Regions from separate parts of the Pseudoalteromonas sp. SR41-1 genome, predicted to be linked through region 1. Evidence: riboswitches for the same ligand, from Rfam matches in the RefSeq annotation. Region 1 holds a riboswitch; the other holds the start of a gene.

Region 1 (5,331 bases):
GCATGTATTTCGTAACCACTACAGGGTGTTGATTGGTTATTTAAAAGCAGTGTAGCGGTTATTGTAGTTAATACTTTTTGTGTTGTTAGCGTGGTTTCAAAATCGCACAGAGCAAGCCCATTTACTTGCTTTAATGATGACTCAATACCCTCGGGATCGTTAAGCGTATTGCCCAGCATTTGCATGCCGCCACAAATGCCAAGTACTTTACCACCATAGCGTAAGTGGCGTTTAATTTGAGTCTCCCAGCCTTCATTTTTCAAAAAGGTTAAATCGCCCAGCACGTTTTTACTGCCTGGAAGAATTATCAGATCAACGTCTGGGATCGTTTGCGTATGGCGCACGTAATTTATACTAATGTTTGGGTGCAAACGCAGTGCGTCAAAATCGGTGTGGTTACTAATGTGGGGTACAAGCAGCACTGCAATATTAATTGTGGCGTTAGTTACGTTATTATCAATTGCGACGGCGTCTTCAGCATCAAGCGCAAGGTCGTGTAAATAAGGTAATACGCCAAGTACGGGTTTGTTTGTGTATTCTTCAAGCCAATCAAGCCCGCCTTGCAGCAAACCTATATCGCCTCTAAAGCGGTTTATAACAAAACCCTTTACGCGCGCTTGTTCTGACTCGCTTAACAACGCAAGCGTACCTACCAAGTGTGCAAATACGCCGCCTTTATCAATATCAGCAATTATAATTACTGGGCAATCTACCTCTTCGGCGTAGCCCATATTAGCAATATCGTTTTCACGCAGATTTATTTCAGCAGGGCTCCCAGCCCCTTCAACAAGGAGTAATTCAAAGCGTTTAGCTAAGCGGTTATGTGAAGTAATTACTGCATCCATCGCCACTTTTTTATAGTCGTGATATTTGCCCGCTTCCATATTACTAACGGCTTTTCCGTGAATAATTACTTGTGCGCCCGTGTCGCTATTAGGCTTAAGTAATATAGGGTTAAAGTCTATTTCTGGCTCTACTTTAGCTGCTATTGCTTGCAAAGCTTGCGCACGACCAATTTCGCCGCCATCTTTTGTTACTGCGCTATTAAGTGCCATATTTTGTGGTTTAAAAGGCGCAACCTTTACCCCTCGCTTAGCAAACACCCTGCAAAGGGCAGCAACTAAAGTGCTTTTACCAGCATCTGATGTAGTGCCTTGCACCATTAAGGTTTTCATGGAATTACACCCTTCGCTTTCTAAAAAACAATAGACTCAAAAAGAACACGCTACCAATAGCTGCAGTAATAACACCTACGGGCAGTTCTTGGTTTTTCAGCAATGAGCGCGAAAGTACATCAACCCACACCATAAATGTACCGCCCACCAAGCTGGTTACCAGTAAGCCAGCGATGGTGCCTTGGGATATAAAAAAGCGCACAATATGCGGCACCATTAATCCTACAAACCCAATACCACCACACATAGCCACCAGCACAGCGGTAATTAATGAGCTTAAAACCAGCATAAGTATTCTAAAGCGCTGAACCCTCACACCTAATGTAATTGCGCTTTCATCGCCCAGTAACATAGCATTTAGCTGCCTTCTAAAGCTCAGCATTACAAACGTACACAATGTAATTACCAATAAAGGCAACCAAAGCGTAGCCCACTGCGCACGCGAAAAGCTGCCCAGTGTCCAAAATAAAATAGCGGCTACCGCCTGAGGGTCGCTCCAATAAAGCAGCAAGCTGGTAAATGCACTAAATAAAAACGACAGAGCAACACCAGCTAATAACATTGATTCTACCTGTGCACTTTGCTGCCTACCTGCAATAAGTATTAATAAACTCATAGCGAGTAAGCTACCTAATAACGCTGCTGCCGATAACATAAAACCTGCGCTAATACCTGCAAATGCCATAAGTAACACCACGCCAAATGAGGCACCCGACGATATACCAAATAAGTAAGGATCGGCTAAAGGGTTACGCGTTACCGTTTGTAAAATAAGCCCCGCAATTGCTAAGCCAGAGCCGGCTAAAAAGGCGAGTAATGTGCGTGGCATTCTTAGTTCAAAAATAATACGCGAATTAAAAGACGCATCATTTGAGAGTAAAAAGCTATTAAATACATCTTGAAGTGAGGTCTCTGCTGCGCCAAAACTAAGTGCTGCAAATAAGCTAAATAAAGCAGCTGCAGCACTGATAAATAGCGCAAGTGATTGGCGAGTATTAACTGCGATCATATTATTCGTAACCATAAAAGTAAGTGATATGAGGGATGCTATTTCCCGACTCCGATATTTGCGGGTGGTTATTTACTTGAGCGCAGACACCAAAAACGTCGCCTAGCATGTTTTCGGTTAATACCTCACTTGGCGTGCCTGTATGTGTAATTTCACCATTTTTAATAACCACTAGTTCATCGCACATTGCAGAAGCTAAGTTTAAATCGTGAAACGATGCAAACACCGTTACACCCAACGATTTAGCAAGCTCCATTACCTGTATTTGGTATTTAACATCTAAATGGCTAGTTGGTTCGTCCATTATTAACAACTGAGGTTGCTGAACTATGGCGCGGGCTATCAAGGCACGTTGCTTTTCACCACCCGAAAGTGACTCAAAGCTTTGATCGATATGATCTGCCAACCCTACAGTGTTGATAGCTTGGGTAATTTTTTGTTTATCAATGTTAGTTACTGAGCTAAATAGCGATTTATGAGGCGTTAGCCCAAGTGCAATAACATCAAATACGCTTAAGTTAAATTGCGACGGGGTTTCTTGTAAAACAACCGCTACTTTTTTTGCGTACTCATCGCTTTTTAGCTGCCAAATATCGGTGTTGTTAAACTCTACAACGCCATCACTGGGTTTATTAAAACGATATAAACAACGCAATAAGCTCGATTTACCTGCGCCATTAGGTCCAATTAAACCAACAAATTTACCTTCGTGTATTGTAAGGTTTATTTTTTTGAGGATCGTTTTATTGCCAATACCCCACGATACGTTTTTAACGTTTAGTAATGGTATATTTAATGGCGTTTGAGTGTGCAATAGTCAGTCCTAGACGGGATTAAACTCACTAAAATGCGATAAAAATACTAATGCACTACAAGAAAAAATGAGTAAACCCGCTCGTTAAAAGAATTTATACCAATTGCACTAAATTAGTGATTTATTATAGCGACAAAGAAATAGCTTAATAACAAAGCGGAAATTATGACATATACTTGTTCTATATGAATAATTTTTAACGAAGTTAGTAAGTTATTTAATTCGCTAGAAAGATCATGTTTTTAATAAAATTGGTATTATACCATTTGTATCTGACTTAAAGCTTTGCGCTAATTACAGTTGCGGGAACAGTCGAGGACTCGCACCTCATTCCAAATGAAGCTCTATTATGGGCGGCTAAGTAAATAATTTAAAGCAAAAAAAACCGCACTCAAAAGAGCGCGGTTAAAAAGGGAGTGTTTTAACTAATTTAGCGAATAGTTAAAACTTGTATTCCATACCTAAGCCTACGTAGTCTTGGTCAACGTTGTTGTCCATGTCGAAGCTTGAGTAAAAGCCAAATACTTTAATGTTTTTATTTAATTTGTGATCAAGACCAACTGATATTGCTGACTTATCGTCGCTGTCGTCAAAGTCCATGTCTTGGTATTGCAATTTAAATGTGTTGTTACCCATGCTGTAAGCTGCATTTAATAGATAACCATCCGCTTCTGCGCTGCCGTCAACTTTTTCTTGTGTTTGGTACATTGCACCTAACTTAAAGTTTTCAACTTTACCTTGGATTGACGCGCGTAATACATCGTAGCCATTTACTTCACTATCGGCTGCGATAGAGGCATATACTGCGCTCTTTTTAAGTGCCACGTCACCGTAAGTAACCGCCATTGAGTAACCGTTATCAGCGTCTACATCATCTTCAGCTACAAAAGTAGCAAGTACTTTAAAACCTTCGTATGAGTTTGATGAATAACTAACAGTATTCCCTAAACGGTTTTCACCTTTAAATACATTTTTAATATCGCCTTCAAGGTCGTTAAACAAGTCTAACTTACCTTGAGATTGTTTAAGCGCAGTATCGTTACGACCAATAACCACTTGGCCAAACGCACCTTTTAAACCAACGTATTGGTTACGCGCAGAAATATTGTCGTCGTTATCGCCTTTTGAATCAGCATCAGACACATCAACTTGAAACTCAAACTTATATACCGCTTCTAAACTATCATTTATTTTTTCAGAACCTTTAACACCAAGACGAGATGCATTACTTTTTATCTCAGTAAAAGATCCTTCGCCGTCATCAGATGATTGCACTGTTACATTCGCTTTACCGTAAATGTCTACATCGGCAAGTGCATTAAAAGATAAACCACTTAATAGTGCTAAGCATAAGCTCGATTTTACAAATTTCATGTTATTTCCTTGGATAATCACAAAAGACTAATTTTTAAAACTGCTGCATTTTGTCACCGCTAAATGACAGTAATATTACAATGGAAATATTAATGTCTTTTTTTATTAATAAAAATGCATTAAATTTGAAATCAAAATAACATGAAAGCCTAATAAACGGCCGAACTTACTTACTTTTCTTTAATGACAAGCTTGGGGTCATTTGCGATAGTAAATTAACTAAGGTTTCTATTAACTCTTTTTGCTCGTTGTCTCTGTGATACGCTATAAACACGTCTCGCGAGGTATTTTCTACATCTTTAACATGAAACAGTTCACCTTTTTCTAAATGCCCTTCTACCAATACTTGAGGTATAAATGCACTGCCGCCACATTGCAGTATTAAATCAAGTGCAATACGTCCTGTGCTGGTTCTAAAATAAGGCGGTGTTTTACCGGTAAACTGACGCGCATGCCAAAGTGAAAAAGTAGTTCCCCAATCAACATATACATACTGATTATCAAAAAAGTTTTCGTTCGTTGCAGTGTCGTATCCGCTTACGGGAATGATTGGCAACTCACAGATTCGCTCTACCACTAGCTCGTCTACTTTTGGTGGATCAAACAATATTGCCAAATCAAGCGTGCGTTCTAATAACAGCCGAGTGCTTTCTTGTTGTGCTTTAACTTCTGCGACTAATGACACGCCCGGCATCGCCGATACAATATTTGTTATACCAAACTGTAAAAAAGCATCCCAAATATTAGGCGTTCCTGCTAAGCTAATTTGCTTATGCATATTATCGGCAAGCGCAACATCCACTTTGGCGCGTTGCATGCCCGTAATAATCATTTGTGCATGGGGTAATAAGCGCTCGCCAGGTGCTGTAAGTTGAATGTTATTACGCTGGCGAATAAACAAATTAACACCAAGCCCTTGCTCTAATTGGCGAATTCTAAAGCTCACTGCAGACTGCGTA
Region 2 (5,331 bases), on a different contig from region 1:
TTAGGAATACTTATGAGCTCAACAACGCAAGTAGCAACATTTGGTGGCGGCTGTTTTTGGTGTATAGATGCTGCATTTAGACGTGTAAATGGCGTACTAACCGTAAGCTCTGGCTACACCGGCGGTGAAACAAATAACCCAACATATGATTCTGTATGCTCAGGCACAACCGGTCACGCTGAGGTTGTTAAAATTGAATTTGACGCGACTGTAGTTAGCTTTGAAACACTCTTAGCAATGTTTTTCACACTGCATGATGCAACACAATTGAATCGCCAAGGTAACGATATAGGCACACAATATAGAAGTGTGGTTTACTATCACGATGAAGCTCAACTTAAGCAAACCAACGAAATGATAGCTCAACTGCAAAGCCATGTCGCTGAGCCAATTGTGACAGAAGTCAGCCCTGCCACTACGTATTATCCAGCAGAGCATTATCATCAAGATTACTATAACGAAAACCCACAGCAGGGTTACTGTAGTATTTTAATAGCACCTAAGTTACACAAGTTTGAAACCGTATTTAAAGAGTTCTTAGCTGACTAGCTAATTTTAGTAGTTAAACTTAGCTACACATTAAAAAGCCCGACATAAGTCGGGCTTTTTAATATTAATAAATACCGTTAAAACTGGTAGCTTGCGCCTGCAAAAAAGCGACGCTCTGGCGTGTTGTAGTAATACACTTCACCCGTTGTAAAATCAGTGTTTGAATCAACAGCGTTATATTCTTTATCAAATAAGTTTTCTACACGAAGTGAAACTTCAATATGTTCATTTACTTGATAATTACCCGCTAGGTTCCAGAGTGTATAAGAGCCTAAGCGCGTCACAGCACCTTGTCGGTCGCTACGGTATTGCATGTCTAAGCTTGCATCAAAAGCACCAAACTGTTTTGCAAGTTCCCAGTTAAAAGTACGTTTAGCAACATTACGCAACTCTGCGCCCGTTTCTTCGTCTTCAGCGCTTAAGTAAGCAAAGTTAAGGTTGCTATCAAAACCAAAAAACTGCTGAGATAAGCTAAATTCAACCCCTTCGTAACGTGCTTCATCGATATTAGCCAATGCAAAGTTTGCATCGTAATCAATCTTATCTTCTATATCGTTTCTAAATATTGCAATATCAACTTGCGCGATATCAAAATCTACACTCAAACCTAACTCACGGTTTACTGATTTTTCAGGTTGTAAATCAGGGTTACCATAAAGTGGATAATATAAATCGTTAAATGTAGGAGCTTTAAAGCCAGTACTTTGGCTTATACGAAATGTTGCATCTTCAGATAAATGATAACCTGCAGCGGCTGTATACGTTGTTTCGTCGCCAAATTGCTCATCATCATCTTGGCGAACAGTTAAATTAGCCAGTACTTTATCTGCATCATAGTAAGCACCTACAAACACAGCAAGTACATCGCGGCTGTCTTCAACAAATGGTTGCGAACTATGCGACACATCATCGTTGTACCAATTAATACCACCACTAATGTTAAGTTCATTAGATGACAGGTACTGGCCGTTATAATCAATTTGTGTGCGTTTAGTTATAAAGGTACTTGTTGTTGGCCCAACTGAAAAATCGACATATGTATTGTCTGAATCATCTGTTGAAAGCGCTAAATCAATACTATGCGTTTGGTTAGTGTAGTTTTTGCTCCAACCTGCAGAAAGTTGATAGTTTTTAAAGTCATCTCGTTCAATCGTACTATCTGCTGGGCTAAAGCTACTGTCGTAATCTGCATAACCTTCACTGTATTGGCCTAATAACTTAAAGTCGCCGTAATGTGCATCGGTGTAGTTTACTTTAAACCCAAGGTTTTTATTTTCATAGCCATCTTCATCAGGTGCTACGCCTTGCAGTACATCAAAGTTATCTGTTTTTTCAAAGCCTGCGTTAAATGCTGTTGTTATATCATCTGATTTTACAGAGCCTGCAACTTGATAATTTTGATAAGAGTCAGAACCAAATGTAGCGCTTAGGGATAAGTTATCTGACTCACGCGTAATAATATTAATAACACCAGCGAGTGCATCAGAGCCATAAACAGCCGCGCGAGAGCCTTTAATAATTTCTATGCGTTCAATACTATTTAAAGGGACATTATTTAGTGCTTTTTGACCAAGTGTTGCTGAGCCTGTACGTACACCGTCAATTAAAATCAACGTATCGCCAGAGCCTGTACCACGAAGTGACACACCTGTATTTTGACCAAAACCACCGTTTGGATTAACTTGAAAACCCACTCGCGTGCTTAAAAGTGTAGGTAAATCGCGTACGTTACTAGCTTCTATTTCAGCACGTTCAATAACATTTACACTCACTAAAACGTCGTTAATTGATTGCTCAAACTTATTAGCTGTAACGGTTATTTTTTCAATTGATTGCTCTGCACCAGACACAGAAAATGAAAGCGCAGCAGAAATTGCAACGCCTAGAGTTGTTTTGTTTAACATGAGATCCCCTACCTTTGCCCACCGCAAAGATTTAAGTAAGTAAGATTGCATCAAGGCCGGTCTCCGGACTCAGTAAGCACATAAAAACATGCAATACTCTACCGTTGCGGGGGCAGTGTTGGGCTTGTAGTCATCATGAAAACGCACCAACTTCCCGATTATCCTGCTAAAAAAATCATTACATGAAGTGGCTAGCAAGCACCTTGAAAATATGCCGTCATTGTGAGCATTTTGTTTACAAATGTCAATGGACGTCTATATAGCTAAAAGCTATTTCAGTTCAGTGCTGTATTATTATAGCTTGAAGGAATACCGTACTTATCAAGTAGCTTCTGAAGTTGCATTTGTGTAGTAGGTAAATTTAATATTTCATCCATTTTGCGACTAGATATTTTATTTGATTGTGAGTTAATCAAAAAATGTGTTTCATACACTGCATCTGGTACGTCACTCTTAAATAGTAAATCCATATTTAAGATATTCTGCTTTTTAAAATACTGATAAGCAATACTGTTTAAAACCCCGACTTCAGCGCGCCTTAATAGCAGCATTTTAACTACATTGAATTCATCGATTGTAAGGCTTACCTGGTGCTCTTCTCTCAAGTATTCGGCATTTGTATTAAATCCTGCAAATTGATACGAGTACCCTAAAACCCCAACTTTGGTTAATTTGTCCAGATTGTCAAAATAAGTTTGTTCTGATGCATTCTCTTTGAGTGTATAAAGCTCGTTTTTGGTGATGGTATAAAATTCAGTTTTTTCAATGTTTTTCTGCGTTGTTTTTGGCAGCCATTGCATTGCCATTAAAAATAAAACGTCGAAGTTATTTTTTTCAACAGACAAAGTAAGCCTTTTTACAGGTAAAGAAATAAGTATAAAGTTAAATTCCTCCTGTGCGTCGTTTAAAATATTAATAAACTCAGGAGCAAAGCCCTGCTTTTTTTGCGCGTTAATAATAATCGGAAAGTAGCCATCTTCGACCAATACATCAATATCAACTGGCTTTGATAAGCTTGGCTTGGTAAATATAAGCAAAACAAATAACAGAAATAATTGATGGGGTCTCATTTTAATACCTTCTAGAGTGAAATTTTTATTATATTCAATTAAATATAATAGCTTAAATATCAAAAGGTGGATTAATACATGCAGAACTACGAGAGGATAAGGTGGGAAAGTTGTAAAAAATTAAGTAGCTTTAATCTGTCTGCAAATATAGACAAATTAAAGCATTTTTATTAAAAACAGTTTATAAATTAGTCGCGAAAGTTTTTAAACTGAAAAGGCTGACCTAGTTCAGCGCTGCGTACTACTTGCATAGCCTCTTGAAGATCGTCACGTTTTTTACCCGTTACACGTACTTCTTCGCCTTGAATAGCAGCTTGAACTTTAACTTTAGAGTCTTTAATGGCTTTAACTACTTTTTTAGCCATATCTTTTTCGATGCCCTGTTTTAAGCCCACATTACGAAAAACATTTTTACCTGCGCGGCTAATATCTTGAAGTTCCAAGCTTGATACATCCATACCACGCTTAGATATCTTGCTTGCTAAAATATCAAATAATTGCATAACCTGAGAGTCTGCTTCAGCTTTAAGCTTAATTGTTTTATCATTTAGCTCAATAGATGCATCAACCCCTCTAAAGTCAAAGCGGGTCTCTAGCTCACGATTTGCATTATCAACTGCGTTTTTAGCTTCGTTCATTTCTACTTCAGATACAATATCAAATGAAGGCATTGGTTTGCTCCTAACTATTTAATCTTAATTTTATGTCGCAATTATAACGCTAAAATTATAAATATTTACATTTTTCTGCATCTTGTTCAGGTGCGATACTAATTTAGTTTGATATAATCCAGTTTCTTTTTTAAGCGATTTTAGGATTTGTCGTGACAAGGCGTGTTTATCAAGCAATTTTTTTAATCAGCATAGTAGCTTTTACCTTTTTATTTGCCAAAGAAGTAAAAGGTGGCGTTGTAAATTTATTTCCTCATGTTGATAAAGTCGCCCATTTTGGGATTTTTTTTATACTAGCCATAATAATGGATAAAGCGTTTAAGCTTCCTCTATATGCGCAAATACTTTTATTGGCTGGTTATGGCGCTTCTATAGAAATAATGCAAGATGCACTTCCATATAGGCAAGCATCACTCGGTGATTTTTTTGCTGATTTTGCAGGTGCTGCAAGCTACTTTTTACTTAGAGTAATTTTTACACCTCGAAAAAAGAATCCATATGGCTAATATTTTAATTGTTGGCGATGGTGCTATTGGCTTGTTACTTAGCCATTTTCTAAGCGCGTCGCATAATGTCAGTGTTTTAACTCGCAAGAGCCCAACAAATACCCGCTTTTATAGTCGAGGTAAAAGCGCATCTAAAAAAATTGACGCACAATTTATTTCATTAAATCAGCTAAATAAAGCAGCTGAATTTGATGTTGTTTTATTTACCGTTAAAGCCTTTCAAGTACTTGATGCATTTTCACAAATAAAGCTACTTTTACCAAATCATTGCACTGTTGTACTTTCGCATAATGGAATGGGTAATGTTGATGAGGTAAATAGCCAACTAAGCACTCACCAAGCGCTCTACTTTTTAACTACAAGCATAGCGGGCTTTAAATCAAACCAATACATTGTGCAGCACACTGGTGAAGGGCAAAGCGTTATTGGTGCTTGTAATGAATTAGCTCTTCAAAATAGTGCGCCAATAGCTGATATTTTTAAAGTAATACCCAACCTAAAGTTTACTAATAACATTCAGCAGCTTCGCTTTGAAAAACTACTCGTAAATATTGCCATTAACCCATTAAGCGCTTTAAATAATGTAAAAAATGGTGAATTACGCGCGCCTAAGTACAACGCTATAATTTTT

What was found. Region 1 has a riboswitch for cobalamin ahead of H5118_RS16425 (ABC transporter ATP-binding protein). Riboswitches for the same ligand answer to the same signal wherever they lie in the genome.
Region 2: it holds a riboswitch for cobalamin, as region 1 does, so the genes downstream of both, H5118_RS02685 (TonB-dependent receptor domain-containing protein) here and H5118_RS16425 (ABC transporter ATP-binding protein) in region 1, are expected to answer to the same signal.

The regions. Positions count from the first base shown of each region.
Region 1 is NZ_JACJEK010000020.1:43,712-49,042, forward strand. Features, by position in the region: gene H5118_RS16415 (cobyric acid synthase) at 1-1,175, opposite strand, end outside; gene H5118_RS16420 (iron ABC transporter permease) at 1,180-2,184, opposite strand; gene H5118_RS16425 (ABC transporter ATP-binding protein) at 2,186-2,998, opposite strand; cobalamin riboswitch at 3,244-3,378, opposite strand; gene H5118_RS16430 (porin) at 3,440-4,372, opposite strand; gene H5118_RS16435 (LysR family transcriptional regulator) at 4,539-5,331, opposite strand, start outside.
Region 2 is NZ_JACJEK010000002.1:254,740-260,070, reverse strand. Features, by position in the region: gene msrA (peptide-methionine (S)-S-oxide reductase MsrA) at 13-549, shown strand; gene H5118_RS02685 (TonB-dependent receptor domain-containing protein) at 627-2,453, opposite strand; cobalamin riboswitch at 2,490-2,674, opposite strand; gene H5118_RS02680 (hypothetical protein) at 2,729-3,523, opposite strand; gene H5118_RS02675 (YajQ family cyclic di-GMP-binding protein) at 3,712-4,194, opposite strand; gene H5118_RS02670 (VanZ family protein) at 4,347-4,700, shown strand; gene H5118_RS02665 (ketopantoate reductase family protein) at 4,693-5,331, shown strand, end outside.